Regions from separate parts of the Pseudomonas syringae pv. tomato str. DC3000 genome, predicted to be linked through region 1. Evidence: predicted binding sites of a transcription regulator. Region 1 holds the regulator's gene; each other region holds the start of a gene.
What was found. Region 1 encodes sigma-54, which starts transcription at its own class of promoters, with help from an activator protein. Its sites were predicted from a motif close to ANTGGCATNNANNTTGCTNT; they were not measured.

Region 1 (4,212 bases):
ATCGGCCAGGTCGATGATCGGGCCGAGCAGGGTGGTCTCGTCCCGTATCGCCTCAGCCAGCGAGCGGTCCGCTGTGCTCAGCGGGTGGCGACGTCGGGTTTCCGAGAAACGCTTGAGCAGGGTGGCTTCGTCGGCGTCCAGGTAAAGCACGTCGCATTGGATATTGCGTGAGCGCACTTCATCCAGCATCTGCGGGAAGCGTGTGAGGTGGCTGGGCAGATTGCGTGCATCGATGGAAACTGCCAGCAGCGGTTCAGCCAGTTCGGTGTTGATCAGCGCGCGCTCGGCCAGTTCCGGCAGCAGGCCGGCTGGCAGGTTGTCGACGCAATAGAAACCGTTGTCTTCCAGCACATCGAGCGCCGTACTCTTGCCTGAGCCGGAGCGGCCGCTGACGATGATCATGCGCATGGTCAGTGGCCGTTCTGCACGTCCAGCACCACTTGATAAAGCGCTTCACCGCTTTTGGCACTGCGTAGGCGTTCACGCACATCGGCGCGGTCAAGCATGCTGGCGATCTGGCGCAGCAGCTCCAGGTGTGCATCGGTGGCGGCTTGCGGGACCAGCAACACGAAAAGCAGGTCCACTGGTGCGCCATCGATAGCATCGAAGTCGATAGGGTTGGCGAGGTGAATGACCGCACTGACGGGTTCGTCACAGCCGGGGAGGCGGCAATGAGGGATGGCAATACCGTTGCCGAAACCGGTCGATCCCAGCTTTTCGCGGGCAACGAGGCTTGTAAACACCGTGTCCGAATCCATGCCCTGTACTTCACGACCGATCAGGTTGGCGATTTCTTCGAGTACACGCTTTTTGCTGCCTCCCGGCACGTTCACGAGCGAACGGCCGGGGGTCAGGATATTTTCAATTAGGATCATTTAAATGGGCGTTAGCGAGCGGCCGCACCTTTGAGGATGCTTTGCTGCTTTTCCTTATGCTTGAGCAATTGTCTGTCGAGCTTGTCAGTGAGCAGGTCGATGGCAGCATACATGTCGTCATGTTCAGCATTGGCAACTACCTCCCCACCGTGGATATGCAGCGTGGCTTCGATCTTCTGCTTGAGCTTTTCGACCGCCATCGTGACCTGCACGTTTGTAATCTTGTCAAAGTGCCCCTCGAGCTTCTTGAGCTTGAGCTCAACGTATTCGCGAAGGGGTTTGGTCACTTCCAGTTGGTGTCCACTGATGTTGACTTGCATACAGTTTTCTCCTTTGCCAGTGCATAAGAGGCAGGCGTGGTGCCTGCCGCTGGGACGCTTTGGCTCGGCCTGCATCACATCAATCGCTTACGCTCACTGGAAGGCGCTATCCCGAGTGACTCGCGGTACTTGGCGACTGTGCGACGGGCTACTTGAATGCCTTGTGCCTCCAGTAAACCAGCGATCTTGCTATCACTCAACGGCTTTTTCTGATTTTCCGCAGCCACCAGTTTTTTGATGATTGCGCGAATTGCCGTGGACGAGCATTCGCCGCCCTCGGAGGTGCTCACGTGGCTCGAGAAGAAGTATTTCAGCTCGTAAATACCGCGTGGGGTGTGCATGAATTTCTGCGTGGTCACCCGCGAGATCGTCGACTCGTGCATGCCTACCGCTTCGGCGATATCGTGCAGGACGAGCGGCTTCATGGCCTCGTCGCCGTACTCGAGGAAACCGCGCTGATGCTCTACGATCTGCGTGGCGACCTTCATCAGCGTTTCGTTGCGGCTCTGCAGGCTCTTGATGAACCAGCGGGCTTCCTGCAACTGGTTGCGCATGAAGGTGTTGTCGGCGCTGGTATCGGCGCGACGCACGAAGCCTGCGTATTGCGGGTTGACGCGCAGACGCGGTACCGACTCCTGATTGAGCTCGACCAGCCAGCGCTCGTTGTCCTTGCGCACGATCACATCAGGGATGACATATTCGGCTTCTGTGGATTCGATTTGCGAACCCGGGCGCGGGTTGAGGCTCTGGACCAGCTCGATGACCTGACGCAGCTCGTCTTCCTTGAGCTTCATGCGGCGCATCAACTGGCCATAGTCACGGCTGCCCAGCAGGTCGATATAGTCGGTGACCAGTCGCTGCGCTTCTGTCAGCCAAGGCGTCTTCGCCGGCAACTGGCGCAATTGCAGCAGCAGGCATTCACTGAGATTGCGCGCGCCGATGCCCGCAGGTTCAAACTGCTGGATGCGGTGCAGTACGGCTTCGATTTCGTCGAGTTCTATGTCCAGTTCCGGGTCGAAAGACTCGAGAATCTCTTCAAGCGTCTCGTCCAGATAGCCCTGATTGTTGATGCAGTCGATCAGCGTGACGGCGACCAGGCGATCCTTGTCGGACATCGGTGCGACGTTCAGTTGCCACAGCAGGTGGCTTTGCAGGCTTTCGCCGGCCGAAGTACGGGTGGTGAAGTCCCACTCGTCATCATCGTTGCTGGGCAGGCTGCTGGCGCTGGTCTGGTAGACATCTTCCCAGGCAGTATCGACCGGCAGTTCATTGGGAATGCGCTCGCTCCATTCGCCGTCCTCGAGGTTGTCCACGGTAGGCGCGGATTCCTGGTAGGTCGGTTCCTGAACGTCGGGGTTGGGCTTTTGTTCGATGTTGTCGGCAAGCGGGTCGGAGTTGTCGAAGTCGTCGCCTTCTTCCTGCCGTTCCAGCATAGGGTTTGACTCCAGCGCCTCCTGAATCTCCTGCTGGAGGTCCAGAGTGGAAAGCTGAAGTAAGCGGATTGCCTGTTGCAGCTGCGGTGTCATCGTCAGCTGCTGGCCCATTCTCAAGACTAGCGATGGTTTCATGGCAGGGGCTAAACACCTTATTCGCCGGCGCGCACGCGCCATCTACTACAGGCGCCGGGGCGCCAACTTAAGCAAATTATATGCCTGAAACCTGTGCCTTTGCCTAGAGTGGTATGACAAATAAAATATTGTCAACACACTGCATGGGCATCAATCGGCCGCGAAGCGCAAAGGGCAGCCGATTAAAGGCGGAATTCGTGACCGAGGTAGACCTCTTTCACCAGTTGATTCGCCAGAATGGTCTCGGAGTCGCCTTCTGCGATCAGTTGCCCATCGTTGACGATGTAGGCGGTTTCGCAGATGTCCAGCGTTTCACGGACGTTGTGGTCTGTGATCAGTACGCCGATACCCTTGGCCTTGAGATGGTGAATGATCTGCTTGATATCACCCACCGAAATCGGGTCGACGCCTGCGAACGGTTCGTCCAGCAGGATGAACTTGGGCGACGTGGCCAGCGCACGGGCAATCTCCACACGGCGACGCTCACCACCCGACAGGCTCATGCCCAGGTTGTCGCGAATGTGGGTGATGTGAAACTCCTGCAGGAGACTTTCCAGCTCCTTGCGGCGAGCCCCGGCGTCGAGTTCCTTGCGGGTTTCGAGAATCGCCATGATGTTGTCGGACACCGACAGCTTGCGGAAGATCGAGGCTTCCTGCGGCAGATAGCCAATACCGGCGCGTGCGCGGCCGTGCATGGGCTGGTGGCTGATGTCCAGATCGTCAATCAGCACGCGACCCTGATCAGCCTGGACCAGACCCACGATCATGTAGAAGCACGTGGTCTTGCCGGCGCCGTTGGGGCCCAGCAAGCCGACGATCTGGCCGCTGTCGATGGAGATACTCACATCGCGTACGACCTGTCGGCTCTTGTAGCTTTTAGCCAGATGCTGGGCTTTGAGCGTTGCCATTTACGGGGCCTTCTGCGGTTGATCGGTTTTCTTTTTCGGCTGGATGACCATGTCGATACGCGGACGTGGTGTGGTCACCTTGGCGCCGCCATTGGCCCGGCCGGCGCTGACGACCTGCCTGACGGTGTCATAGACGATTTTCTCGCCTTCTGACGTGTTGCCGTCATTGACGACCTTGGCCTTGTCGATCAGGACAATACGGTCCTGCCCGGCGTAATACTGAATGGTGATGGCGTATGCCTGCACGATCGGTTTGTCCACGGCAGGCTTCTGCTCGTAGTAGGCCAGGTTGCCGACCGAGGTAAACACATCGACTTCGCCCTGGGCATTACGAGTGATCGTCACGGTGTTGCCGGTGATTTTCATCGAGCCCTGGGTGATGATGACGTTACCTTTGTAGGTCGCCACGCCTTTCTTGTCATCGAGCTGAGCATCGTCAGACTGGATGTGGATCGGCTGATCACGGTCATTTGGCAGGGACCAGGCGCTCGCGCTTCCCAGTGCCGCGCTCAGGCCGAGCAATAAAGGAAGAGTTTTAACG
Region 2 (4,212 bases), 2.9 Mb from region 1:
ACCGAACAGCGAGGTCAGACCAATACTGTTGGTGCTGTCCTTGCTCATTGCCGAGGTCGCCGCCTTGCTCGCTGCCATGCGCTCGGAGAGCGTGATGGTGATGATGTCGCCGACGCGGAACGCCTTGCGGTCGCCGTACAGGTTCTGCTCGAAGCCGGCCTGATAGATAGCGCCATTGTTCGAAGCGGCCGACATGGGCGTACGCGGCAACACCGGAGCGTAGTAAGGGTCATTGGGCTTGGCCGTCGGCGCAACACAGCCAGACAGCAGGGTGATCCCGCACAATGAAGCGATCAACACTGAAAAACGCGGAAAACCAGGGCGGTTCATGACACTTGAAACCTCGCGGTGTAGCAGGCGCTTATCAGGCGCCCCTTCGGATTGAGCAGTTTTACCAACAGCAACATCAGGGCCTTACAGGTTCTGAGTCAGGTTTTGCAGCATCTGGTCAGCCGTCGAGATCACTTTGGAGTTCATCTCGTAAGCGCGCTGGGTCGTGATCATGTTGACCAGTTCCTCGACGGTGCTGACGTTGGAGTTTTCCAGAGTGTTCTGCAGGGTCGGGCCCAGGCCGTTGAGGCCGGGCGTGCCGATCTGCGGCGCGCCGCTCGAACCGGTTTCCAGGTACAGGTTGCCACCGATGGCCTGCAGGCCGGCCGGGTTGATGAAGTCGGCGGTCTGGATGTTGCCGATGATCTGCGGCGTGGCGGTTGCACCTGCCAGCGTCACCGAAACAGTACCGTCCTGGCCGACCGTGAAGGTCTGGGCATTCTGCGGAACCACAATCGCAGGCTCCAGAGCGTAGCCATTGGCAGTGACGATCTGGCCGTTGGCGTCCAGGTGGAACGTACCGTCGCGGCTGTAGGCCACGGTGCCGTCAGGCTGGGTCACCTGGAAGAAACCGCGACCGTTGACCGCCAGGTCCAGCGGGTTGTTGGTGGTTTGCAGGCTGCCAGCAGTGAAGTTCTTCTGCGTGCCGACGATGCGCACACCGGTACCCAGTTGCAGGCCCGATGGCAGCTCGCTGTCCTGAGTGGACTGAGCACCTGGCTGACGCTTGATCTGATACAGCAGGTCCTGGAACTCGGCACGATCACTCTTGAAACCTGTGGTCGAAACGTTCGCCAGGTTGTTGGAGATGGTGGTCAGGTTGGTGTCCTGAGCGGCAAGGCCGGTTTTGGCGACGTATAGTGCAGGAAGCATGTGTGTTCTCCTCAAGCGCCGGTTTGTCGGCGCAAGCTGTCATTGATTAGCCAAGTTGCAAGACGCGAGCCATCGACTGGTCGTCTTCTTCGGCGGTCTTCATCATCTTGACGTGCAATTCGAATTGACGGGACAAGGCCAGCACCGAAGTCATTTCCTCGACCGCATTGACGTTGCTCGCCTGCAGAAAGCCGGACTCGACCTGAACGGTGGCGTCTGCATCGGCAGGCCGGCCGCTCTTGGTGTGGATCAGGCCATCGGGGCCTTTTTCCATGGTCTTGAGGTCAGGCTTGACCAGCTTGATACGGTCGACCTGCGCCATTACCTGCGGGCTCTCGCCCAGCGAGCGAATGCTGATTGTGCCGTCGGCGCCGATCTCGATCTGCTGCTGCGGCGGCACGGCAATCGGACCGCCGTTGCCCATTACCGGCAAACCACTGCCGTCGCGCAACACGCCCAGGGCATCGATGTTCATGCCGGAGCTGCGTGTGTAGGCTTCGCCACCGTCGGGAGTCTGCACGGCAATCCAGCCATCGCCCTTGATGGCGATGTCCAGTTCGCGGCCGGTCTCGACCATCGCGCCACCGGAGAAGTCAGTACCCGGACGCTCGCTCATGGCGTAGGCACGCGACGGCATGACCTCGCCAAACACCGGCATCGAGCGGGCCTGTTCAAGGTCACGCATGAAGCCATTGGTCGAAACGTTTGCCAGGTTGTTGGCGTGAGCCTTCTGCGCAATCGCGTTTTCGGATGCACCGCTCATGGCGACGTAAAGCAACTTGTCCACAGTCTTCCTCCTCCGACAGACGCTTGCCGCCTGTAGCTGTTCTGAAAGGGTTAAAGCAATTTTTGAACCAACTTGTCAGCCTCGATACAAATGCCTGATTAACCAGCAAAAACCGGCACGCGACGATCACCTTCAGGCAAAGCGCCATCCAATAGCGGCGGCGGACTGCCGCCTGCTGATCATCGAGCAGGACACACCGCCAAAAAAACTTCATCGATACGCGCTAACAGGCTAATCGACAGTGATAATCTTGCAGGCACCGCAACCCTGAACGGGAACCGTCATGCTTTTTCGTGTGTGCGTTGTCGGCGTCGCGACCGCGAGCCTGATGACCTTCGCCCTGCTCTGCCAGGCCGCCCCTGCGCACTATTACCGCTGGCAGGGCGACAGCCGGATTGTCTGCGCCCAGACCAGCCCGGGGCCGGGCTGGACCCGCCTGAAAGGTCACTTCGTCAAATCCGACTGCTCAATCTGATCAGGTTGACTGAATCAGCGTCTGCATGACCGTCGCCTCCGTCGATATCGCCTTGGAGTTGGCTTGATACGCCGTCTGCGCCTGAATCAACGCAATCAGTTCATCGGCCAATACCACATTGGAGCCCTCCAGCGCGCCGCCGACCAGACTGCCCAGCGTGCCGACGCCCGGCACCTCGTAATCGGCAACGCCCGACTCTGCGGACTCTGTCCAGCGCGTATCGCTGCGCGCCTGCAAGCCCTGCGGGTTGGCGAAGCTGGCAAGGATCACCTGGCCGATATTCTTGTTCATGCCGTTGGTAAAACCGGCACGCAGAATGCCATCGCGCCCCACACTCAGACTGCTCAACTGCCCCGCCGCATGCCCGTCCACGTGGGTCGAGGAACGCGAGCTGGCAGCGTTGTGCTGTAGCAGGTTGGTGAAGTCCAGTTCAATGCCGTTTGCACTGCCGGCCGCGCCGTTGGACACCCAGCGATCCTGCCCCGTTACCCGCTCGGCAGGCATTGCCGGCGTCCAGCCGTTAAGCTGCAGCCCGCCGCCGTTGGTGCTCACCAGCCCCGAACTGCCGGTCAGCGAACGCACCGAACCGCCGGAATCAAAAACGATGTTAGCCGTCAGCGGCTCGGTGGAATCGGGCATCTGCGGGTTGCGCCCGTCAATCAGTACATGCATGCGCCAACTGTTGTTGCCATCCTTGACGAAATACTGTTTCAGCTCGTGCTGATTGCCCTGACTGTCAAAAATCGCATTGGCAAACATATCGCTGTAGGTTTTCAGGTCCAGCGAATCAAACGCCGGAACGGGTCGATCCATCACCGCGTCGGCCGGATCAAGCATACTGGCTGACCCATCGATCAACGGCAGCGAAACCGCACCGCCACTGGCCGCGCCATTGCTCATCCAGGCCCCATTCACCTCGTGAGCCGGCCGCCAGCCCTGCAGGGCAAACTCGGTGTCGGAAATCTTGCGCAGGTGCTGACTATTGCCGCTGTACGACAGTGACCCGTTGGGCTTTTGCTCGAGGGTGACGTGTAAAGGGGCCACGCTGTTGGGGTCCACCGGATTACGCCCGTCGACCAGCACATACATCGACCACTGGCTGTCGCCGGTCTTGACGAAATACTGCTTGAGTTCATGATCTGCCGCGGGCACCGCGCCAGCACCAGTGCCAGACCCTGCGTCCTGAATGGTTCGGCCGATGGCACGGGTGTAAGTGGCGGGGTCGGCAGGGTCGAACGCCGGCAACCGGGCAAGTGACGGCAGCGAGGCGTCGAGGTTAATGTTCTCGGCAACCCGCGTCGTGGCTCTGGCAGCCACATTCGAGGTGTCAATCTGCAGGTCGGTGCGCAGGCCGCGCATGATCTCGCCATTATCGTTGGCAGCGTATCCCTGCAGGCGTCCGCCCTCGCTGTCGACGACGAAATTGGCCGCATCCTTGAGGAAAGCTCCGGCCCGGGTATAGGCAAGCGATCCTTTGTCGCTCACCACAAAAAAACCGTTGCCCTGAATGCGCATGTCCAGCGGGTTGCCGGACGTGGTCATGCTGTCGCCCTGATTGAAATTCTGCTGAGTTGCGGCAAGGCGCACACCGTCGCCAATCGCATTGCGGCCACTGCCCAACTGGGCAGATGAATACAGCGCCGAGAACTGCGCCCGCGATGATTTGAAACCGATGGTCCCGGAGTTGGCAATATTGTTGCCCGCCACTTCCAGCCTTTTGTTTGCAGCGTTAATACCACTGATCGCT
Region 3 (4,212 bases), 1.8 Mb from region 1:
GGTCATGTCTTCAGCCATTTCGGTGTGGTCCAGACCGGCAATGCCGTTCAGGGCAGAGGCGTAGACGACTTTGAAGTCCAGCTGTTCTTCGGTAGCACCCAGGTTGTCGAACAGGTCGAAGATCTGATCCAGAACCCAGTCCGGACGCGCGCCTGGACGGTCAACCTTGTTGATGACCACGATTGGACGCAGGCCGGCTTCGAAAGCCTTCTTGGTCACAAAGCGGGTTTGCGGCATAGGGCCGTCCTGGGCATCGACCAGCAGCAGTACGGAGTCAACCATCGACATCACGCGCTCTACTTCACCACCGAAGTCGGCGTGGCCCGGGGTGTCCACGATGTTGATGTGGTAGCCATTCCAGTTGATCGCGGTGTTCTTCGCGAGAATGGTAATACCGCGCTCTTTTTCCTGGTCGTTGGAGTCCATCACGCGCTCATCGTTGAGCTCGCCGCGCTCCAGAGTGCCGGATTGACGCAGGAGTTTGTCTACCAGGGTGGTCTTACCATGGTCAACGTGAGCAATGATGGCGATGTTGCGTAGATTTTCGATCACTTGTGTATCTCGATCAGAGGATTCGGTCTGCTGCCTGTTTACAGGCAGCGATTACTATTTCGAGTCGGCAAAAGCCGTTACGGCATGACGACTGGTGTCGGGGGGCCGGTGACGCAAGCCACAGGCAAACAGCCCCGGGCACTTAGCTCGGTCGATAAACGCGCACATTGGCATGCCCCTCACTGAGCAAATGGTGAGCATGCAGGCGACTCATGACGCCTTTGTCGCAATACAAAAGGTACTGGCGCGTGTCATCCAGTGCCTTGAAACGGCTGTTCAGTGCGTAGAACGGCAACGTCTGTATCTCCACGCCGGGCACTTGCAGCGGCTGGTCTTCCTGGGCATCCGGGTGACGGATGTCGATGATGACCTGGCCGGCCAGCGCCTGGCTGACTTCTTCGATGTCGATATTGCGGCTCAGATCGTCGATGACCCGATCGATCGAAACCAGCTTGGCGCGCTCGAGCGCCTGCTCGAGAATCGCCATGTCGAACTGTTGTTCTTCGTACTCAACGCGATTTCGCTTGGCGTTGGTCTTCGGGTTGACCGAAATCACCCCGCAATACTCGGGCATGTGCCGGGCAAAATCGGCAGTGCCGATTTCAGTCGCCAGGTCCACGATGTCCTGCTTGTGGGTTGCAACCAGCGGTCGCAACACCAGTTTGTCGGTGGCCGCGTCGATCAGCGACAGGTTCGGCAGTGTCTGGCTGGCAACCTGTGAAATCGCTTCGCCCGTCACCAGCACGTCGATTTCGAGACGATCAGCCACAGCGGATGCAGCGCGTAACATCATACGCTTCAAAACTACACCCATATGACTGTTATCGACTTTCTGCAGAATTTCTCCGAGAACTTCCTCGAAAGGCACGCTGACAAACAGCACACGCTGCGAACTGCCGTACTTCTTCCAGATGAAATGCGCGACTTCCATCACGCCCAGTTCATGGGCACGACCGCCCAGATTGAAGAAGCAGAAGTGCGCCATAAGGCCGCGGCGCATGATCTGGTAGGCCGCAACGGTCGAATCGAACCCGCCGGACATCAATACCAGGGTCTGCTCCAGCGCGCCCAAAGGATAGCCGCCCATGCCCTTGTGCTGGTCATGAACAACAAACAACCGTTGGTCGCGAATTTCCATCCGCACGACCAGATCGGGCTTTTTCAGCTCGATCCCGGCCGCGCCGCATTGCATGCGCAACTGGCTGCCGACGTATTTTTCGACGTCCATCGAGCTGAAATCGTGACGACCGGCGCGTTTGCAGCGCACTGAAAACATCGTGCCCGGCAACAGATCGGCGTAGTGCAGTTTGCACTTGGCGACCACGTCATCCATGTCGCCCAGCGGGTACTCGGCCACCTGCAGAAAGTTGGCAATCCCCGGCATGCAGCTAAGCCGGTCCCTTATGCCCTGCAGCACTTTGGGGTCGGTCAGACGGGTTTCGACCTCAAGGTTGTCCCATACGCCACCCACGACAATGTCCGCGTCCAGTTCACGGAGCACGGTACGAATGTTCTTGCCCAGCTGCCGGATGAATTTCTTGCGCACCGGCGGGCTTTTGATGGTGATTTCTGGGAAAACTTTAACGATTAGTTTCATGGAAACAGAGCGTGAGGTGCCGACTGAAAAAGGGGGGCGCGGATTATAGCGGAAATTGCTCAACGTTTAACCAGTTATCGTACACGCAATCGTCGACGCACCAAAAAGAGTCAGCACAACAAATGACAGCGCCATAACGGTGCGTGATTTTCCCGGAAGACGCGTTTTCATCCCCTGAAAGCCGGCTTTTGAAGCAAAAAACCCAACTCGGGGCACTGGCATGCAAATTGCTCCCTTGTGAGGCAGGTTGCCTTGGCAGAATACTCGCGCCGGCATCACCCAAATTCAAGGGACCCAGCCTATAGAAGGCGGTCCTTAGCCACCCGGAGGACACCATGTCGAAGTCGGTTCAACTCATCAAAGATCATGACGTTAAGTGGATTGATCTGCGCTTCACGGACACTAAAGGTACGCAGCACCACGTGACCATGCCAGCTCGCGATGCGCTGGAAGACGACTTCTTCGAAGTCGGCAAGATGTTCGACGGCTCCTCCATCTCTGGCTGGAAAGGCATCGAAGCCTCCGACATGATCCTGCTGCCGGACGACGAAACCGCAGTTCTGGATCCGTTCACCGAAGAGCCGACCCTGATTCTGGTGTGCGACATCATCGAACCGTCGACCATGCAAGGTTACGACCGTGACCCACGCGCCATTGCTCGTCGCGCCGAGGAATACCTGAAGTCCACCGGTATCGGTGACACCGTATTCGCAGGTCCGGAGCCAGAATTCTTCATCTTCGACGAAGTGAAATTCAAATCCGACATCTCCGGTTCCATGTTCAAGATCTACTCTGAACAAGGTTCGTGGATGTCCGACCAGGATGTGGAAGGCGGCAACAAAGGCCACCGCCCTGGCATCAAAGGTGGTTACTTCCCGGTTCCGCCGTTTGACCATGACCACGAAATCCGTACCGCCATGTGCAATGCTCTGGAAGAAATGGGCCAGACCGTTGAAGTTCACCACCACGAAGTGGCGACCGCTGGCCAGAACGAAATCGGCGTGAAGTTCAATACGCTGGTCAAGAAGGCTGACGAAGTTCAGACCCTGAAGTACGTTGTTCACAACGTTGCTGACGCTTATGGCCGCACTGCGACCTTCATGCCAAAGCCTCTGTACGGTGACAACGGTTCGGGCATGCACGTGCACATGTCCATCGCCAAAGATGGCAAAAACACCTTCGCAGGTGAAGGCTATGCCGGCCTGTCCGACATCGCGCTGTACTTCATCGGCGGCATCATCAAGCACGGTAAAGCCCTGAACGGCTTCACCAACCCGGCAACCAACTCCTACAAGCGTCTGGTTCCAGGCTTCGAAGCCCCGGTCATGCTGGCCTACTCGGCACGTAACCGCTCTGCCTCGATCCGTATTCCTTACGTCAACAGCCCACGCGGCCGTCGTATCGAAGCACGCTTCCCGGATCCGGCAGCCAACCCGTACCTGGCCTTCGCGGCTCTGTTGATGGCTGGCCTGGACGGCATCCAGAACAAGATCCACCCTGGCGACGCAGCTGACAAAAACCTGTATGACCTGCCGCCTGAAGAGGCCAAAGAGATCCCACAGGTTTGCGGCAGCCTGAAAGAAGCGCTGGAAGAACTGGACAAGGGCCGTGCGTTCCTGACCAAAGGCGGCGTATTCAGCGACGACTTCATCGACGCTTACATCGCACTGAAAAGCGAAGAAGAAATCCGCGTTCGCACCTTCGTGCACCCACTGGAATACGAGCTTTACTACAGCTGCTGATCCAGCCGCGCCAGCATTGATGGCGTAACAAGAGACCTCCTTCGCAGACTGTGTGAAAACCTAGCAATCTGCGCAGCGCTCAAAGAAAATGCTCCGTATCGAAAGATACAGAGCATTTTTCGTTATGGCCTACATCCAAGGTGAGTCCCGCAGCCAGACCAGCCTATTCCCGGTCTCGCTGGAAGAGTTGATCCCCGAGGATCACCTCGTTCGTGTCATTGACCTGTACGTTGCCAAGCTCGATCTGGTGCAACTGGGCTTCGATAAAGCGATTCCAAAAAGCACGGGGCGCCCTGCTTATGATCCCGCCGATCAGCTAAG
Region 4 (4,212 bases), 2.8 Mb from region 1:
CGCATCACCCAGTTGGGCCAGCATTGGAATGAATTCGTTCAACCACTCGTGCAGGCCTTCATCCAGGATCTCGTCGATACTGGTGTAGCGCAATCGTGCATCCATCTCGGCCGCCATGCGCTGCGCAGGTCGGCCGTTGACGCCGGGAAGACTGGCGAGAATGACATCCATCTCCTCCAGACAGGCGCGCAACGAACGCGGAATATCGGCACGCAGCAACAGCAGTTCAGCCACCTGACGCGCGCCCGGCGCATCCCGATAAACTTCAGTGTATGCCTCGAACGACGACAGTGCGCGCAACAAGGCGCTCCACTGGTAGTAACCTGCTGCCGAGTTGTCTGCGGCAGCGTTGGCCTGCGGCCCGCGCAGTTCGAGCATTTCGTAGCGCGCGTCGAGCATGCGCATGGTGTTGTCGGCGCGCTCGATGAATGTTCCAAGGCGAATGAAACGGAACGCATCGTTGCGCATGATGGTGCCGTAGGTTGCGCCGCGAAACAGGTGCGAGCGCTCTTTGACCCATTCGCAGAAGCGACTCATGCCATAGCGGGTCAGGCCCTGCTGGGCGATACCGCGAATTTCCAGCCAGGTGGAGTTGATGTTCTCCCACATGTCTGCGGTTATACGACCGCGTACCGCGTGCGCGCTGGCCCGTGCGGCCCCCAGGCAGCTGTAGATGCTGGCCGGGTTGGTCGCGTCCAGGGCGAAGAAATGCAGCATACGCTCGGCATGCAGCTCACCATGACGCTCGATGTAGGTTTCCAGCGTTCCGGTAATCAGCAACGGCATGGCTATTTCATCCAGCCCGTCGCCACGCCCGTCCTGGGGCATCAACGACAGCGAATAGCTTACGTCCAGCATTCGGGCGAGGTTCTCCGCTCGCTCCAGGTAACGCGACATCCAGAAAAGATCCGAGGCAGTTCTACTTAACATTGGCAGGCATCCTTAATCCTCGACCACCCAGGTGTCTTTGGTTCCGCCACCCTGAGACGAATTCACCACCAGTGAGCCTTCACGCAAGGCCACTCGGGTGAGCCCGCCAGGAACGACGCGGGTTTCGCGTCCTGACAGAACAAAGGGGCGTAAATCAATATGTCGCGGGGCGATACCGTTCTCGACAAACGTCGGACAGGTCGACAGGCACAATGTGGGTTGGGCGATGTACGCATGTGGCTTGGCTTTCAGCCGTGCGCGGAACGCTTCGATTTCAGCGGCGGTCGCTGCCGGGCCGACCAGCATGCCGTAGCCGCCGGAGCCCTGGGTTTCCTTGACGACCAGATCGCCGAGGTTGGCCAGCACATGGGACAGCTCTTCGGGCTTGCGGCACTGCCAGGTCGGCACGTTCTTGAGAATCGGCTCTTCGTCCAGGTAGAAACGAATCATGTCAGTGACATACGGGTAAACCGATTTGTCATCCGCAACGCCGGTGCCGATGGCATTGGCCAGCACCACATTGCCGGAGCGATAGGCCGCCAGCAGGCCAGGCACGCCCAGCATCGAATCAGGGTTGAACGCCAGCGGATCGAGAAACGCGTCGTCGAGGCGGCGGTAGATGACATCGACAGCCTTGGGGCCATCGGTGGTGCGCATGAACACACGGTCATCGCGGACAAACAGATCGGCACCTTCGACCAGCTCTACACCCATTTCGCGCGCCAGAAACGCGTGCTCGAAAAAGGCGCTGTTGAAACGCCCCGGCGTGAGGACCACGACGCTCGGGTTGTCCAGGTGGCTTGAACTCTTGAGCGTGTCGAGCAGCAGATTGGGGTAGTGATCGATCGGGGCAATGCGTTGTGCCGAGAACAGCTCGGGGAACAGACGCATCATCATCTTGCGGTCTTCGAGCATGTAGCTCACGCCACTCGGGGTGCGCAGGTTGTCTTCCAGCACGTAATACGTGCCATCACCGTCGCGAACCAGATCGACACCGGATACATGTGAATACAAATCGCGGTGCAGATTCAGGCCCTGCATCGCCAGTTGATATTGCTCGTTGGCAAGCACCTGTTCGGCAGGAATGATCCCGGCCTTGATGATGCGCTGATCGTGATAGAGATCGGCCAGAAACATGTTCAGCGCCTTGACGCGCTGAATGCAGCCACGCTCGACAATCCGCCACTCGCTGGCAGGAATGCTGCGCGGGATGGTGTCGAAAGGAATAAGCCGCTCGGTCCCCTGCTCATCGCCATACAGCGTGAACGTGATTCCCGCGCGGTGAAACAGCAGATCGGCTTCGCGCCTGCGTTGAGCCAAAAGCTCGGGAGGCGTGTCACCCAGCCAGCGGGCGAACTCCCGATAGTGCGGGCGAACTACACCGCCAGCGTCGTACATCTCGTCATAAAAGGTGCGGATCATGCCGTACTCCTTGTCACCATGGACACCAAGACCATCGCAAAGCCCGTGCCACCGGCATAAACGCTTCAATATCAGTAAGTTAGGTAAATACTCAACGCCCTGCGCACCATTCCTGTGCACTAAACGCCCAAGCCGATTCTTTTACGCTTCATTCGGAGGCGTCATTCAACCGTGAAATCTATGATCAGCATAGTCAGAGTTGATTTCCGCCAACGATATTAGTTCGCCATACTCACCAGCAACCGAGCAAACAGGGCACCAAACGCCGCTTTTTGCCTCACGCAGCATATTGCAGAACAGGCGACATTTGCCTGCCGAATTTAAACAGACTTCCCTTTGAGCCACTCGTTTGAGTGGCTTTTTTTTGACCACTGTTTATGACACTGCTCGTATTTCTGCGCGAAGACCGGGCCTGGCACATCAAACAGCGCGAGCAGAAACAAAACCGGCCGATCCGGAAAGTCATCCCGAATCAGCCGGCAGTGTGCTGCTTCCCGATCAGGCAACATCAAGCGTGCAGTCTTCTGATCTCCTGAGTGACACCCCAGCCTTCCACTTCTCCGTCCATGGGTGAAATCACCATCTGAAAGTCCTGTTCGAAATCACCGATACCGTCGTAAGTGGCATACATCACTTTGCTCAGTTGCAGGTGCCAGGCACCGTCATCACGTACGTTTATCTGGGTATTGAGGGATTCGCCGCGAAATTGCTCTGCAGCCTGCCGTGCCCGTTCCTCGTCCGGGAAAATGGCGTAGAACTCGATGGGATAGATTCGCGCGAAATCGAAACCGCCTTCTTTCATGCGGCGCAGTACATTACTGCTGATGTCCTCTTGATAGGCTGTGCTCATGAAACGTCCTCCTATGCAACGATAGATAGAGTTTCAACTCTTCCAGAGCGACCACCGGATCGGGGGCCACCGCACGACAGATAATCCGGCGTGGGGAATCAAGCATGTAGCTGACCAGACCGGGCCTGCGCGCAGGCCGGGAATCGAGAGGTCAGAGGCCGGGTGAATGGCCTTATCTGCAGAGTAGCCCTATCGCGGACCGGATGCCAAGTGATTGCCACGAAAAGGTTTTTGATCGATGAACGATCAGCTCATTTCTGTGATGGAAATGATCTGCACGCTGTTATGGTCTTTGAGTGTCTTCACGGTAGGCTCGTCGGTACGCCCGTCCAGATCGTTGAGGTCCAGCTCATCGGTGACCGGATACAGGTCCTTGCGCAGAAGACGTGCAACCTCCTCCTCGCTGGGACGCTCTGCAAAGCCGGCCTCAAGGCGCTGCTGCACACCATCCTTGTCAAGGTACAAAATGGCCCACTGTTTCATCAATGCCTCCAGAACGAAGCCAGGCACTCTGGCTTATGTGATAAGGACCTTTTGAGCCGCGCATTCGTTCCACCGGATTCGTGTCACGCGGCCAGCACTGGCGCATGAAAAAGGCCCTCGCAGCGGGTGCGGAGGGCCTTTGTCTGTTGCGTGATCCGACTCGCCGGTTATCCGGACGAGTCGGTCTTCATCAGTTGCGGTTCTTGCTGGCCTCGACACCGGCCGTGTTGTCCAGAAGGCTCTTTGTCGCCGTCTGCAGGAAGCTTTCGAGCTTGCGCTTGAGCTCCTGTGTGTCCGGCGCATCGGGCACTTCTTCGGCAGACGGTTTGGCACCCAGCGTATAGGTCAGCAGCTTGGCGGGCATCTCCGTCGGTTCGATGAGAATGCGGTTGCCACTGATGATGGCGACCACCTGCTCACTGCCCGACGGCTTGATCACACCAAAGCCCTTGTCGCCTTCCGGCAGGTTCAACAGGTCGCGTCCCCAGCACTGGTTGCGGTTCAGACCGCCCAGGCGGCCCATGATG

Region 2: a site for sigma-54 is predicted at 2,043-2,062, ahead of PSPTO_RS10080 (flagellar basal body rod protein FlgF). Genes of this name have one in related genera too.
Region 3: a site for sigma-54 is predicted at 2,364-2,383, ahead of glnA (glutamate--ammonia ligase). Genes of this name have one in related genera too.
Region 4: a site for sigma-54 is predicted at 2,386-2,405, ahead of PSPTO_RS10665 (circularly permuted type 2 ATP-grasp protein). Genes of this name have one in related genera too.

The regions. Positions count from the first base shown of each region.
Region 1 covers NC_004578.1:5,015,780-5,019,991, reverse strand. Annotated here, with positions in the region: gene rapZ (RNase adapter RapZ) at 1-408, opposite strand, end outside; gene ptsN (PTS IIA-like nitrogen regulatory protein PtsN) at 411-875, opposite strand; gene raiA (ribosome hibernation-promoting factor, HPF/YfiA family) at 887-1,195, opposite strand; gene PSPTO_RS23070 (RNA polymerase factor sigma-54) at 1,270-2,763, opposite strand; gene lptB (LPS export ABC transporter ATP-binding protein) at 2,946-3,671, opposite strand; gene lptA (lipopolysaccharide transport periplasmic protein LptA) at 3,672-4,212, opposite strand, start outside; gene lptC (LPS export ABC transporter periplasmic protein LptC) at 4,207-4,212, opposite strand, start outside.
Region 2 covers NC_004578.1:2,117,081-2,121,292, reverse strand. Annotated here, with positions in the region: gene flgH (flagellar basal body L-ring protein FlgH) at 1-330, opposite strand, end outside; gene flgG (flagellar basal-body rod protein FlgG) at 415-1,203, opposite strand; gene PSPTO_RS10080 (flagellar basal body rod protein FlgF) at 1,250-1,990, opposite strand; gene PSPTO_RS10075 (hypothetical protein) at 2,274-2,465, shown strand; gene PSPTO_RS10070 (flagellar hook-basal body complex protein) at 2,466-4,212, opposite strand, start outside.
Region 3 covers NC_004578.1:390,769-394,980, reverse strand. Annotated here, with positions in the region: gene typA (translational GTPase TypA) at 1-552, opposite strand, end outside; gene thiI (tRNA uracil 4-sulfurtransferase ThiI) at 695-2,149, opposite strand; gene glnA (glutamate--ammonia ligase) at 2,485-3,891, shown strand; gene PSPTO_RS01890 (IS1182-like element ISPsy6 family transposase) at 4,016-4,212, shown strand, end outside.
Region 4 covers NC_004578.1:2,237,682-2,241,893, reverse strand. Annotated here, with positions in the region: gene PSPTO_RS10670 (alpha-E domain-containing protein) at 1-930, opposite strand, end outside; gene PSPTO_RS10665 (circularly permuted type 2 ATP-grasp protein) at 943-2,352, opposite strand; gene PSPTO_RS10660 (ribonuclease E inhibitor RraB) at 2,861-3,202, opposite strand; gene PSPTO_RS10655 (hypothetical protein) at 3,449-3,685, opposite strand; gene PSPTO_RS10650 (LTA synthase family protein) at 3,876-4,212, opposite strand, start outside.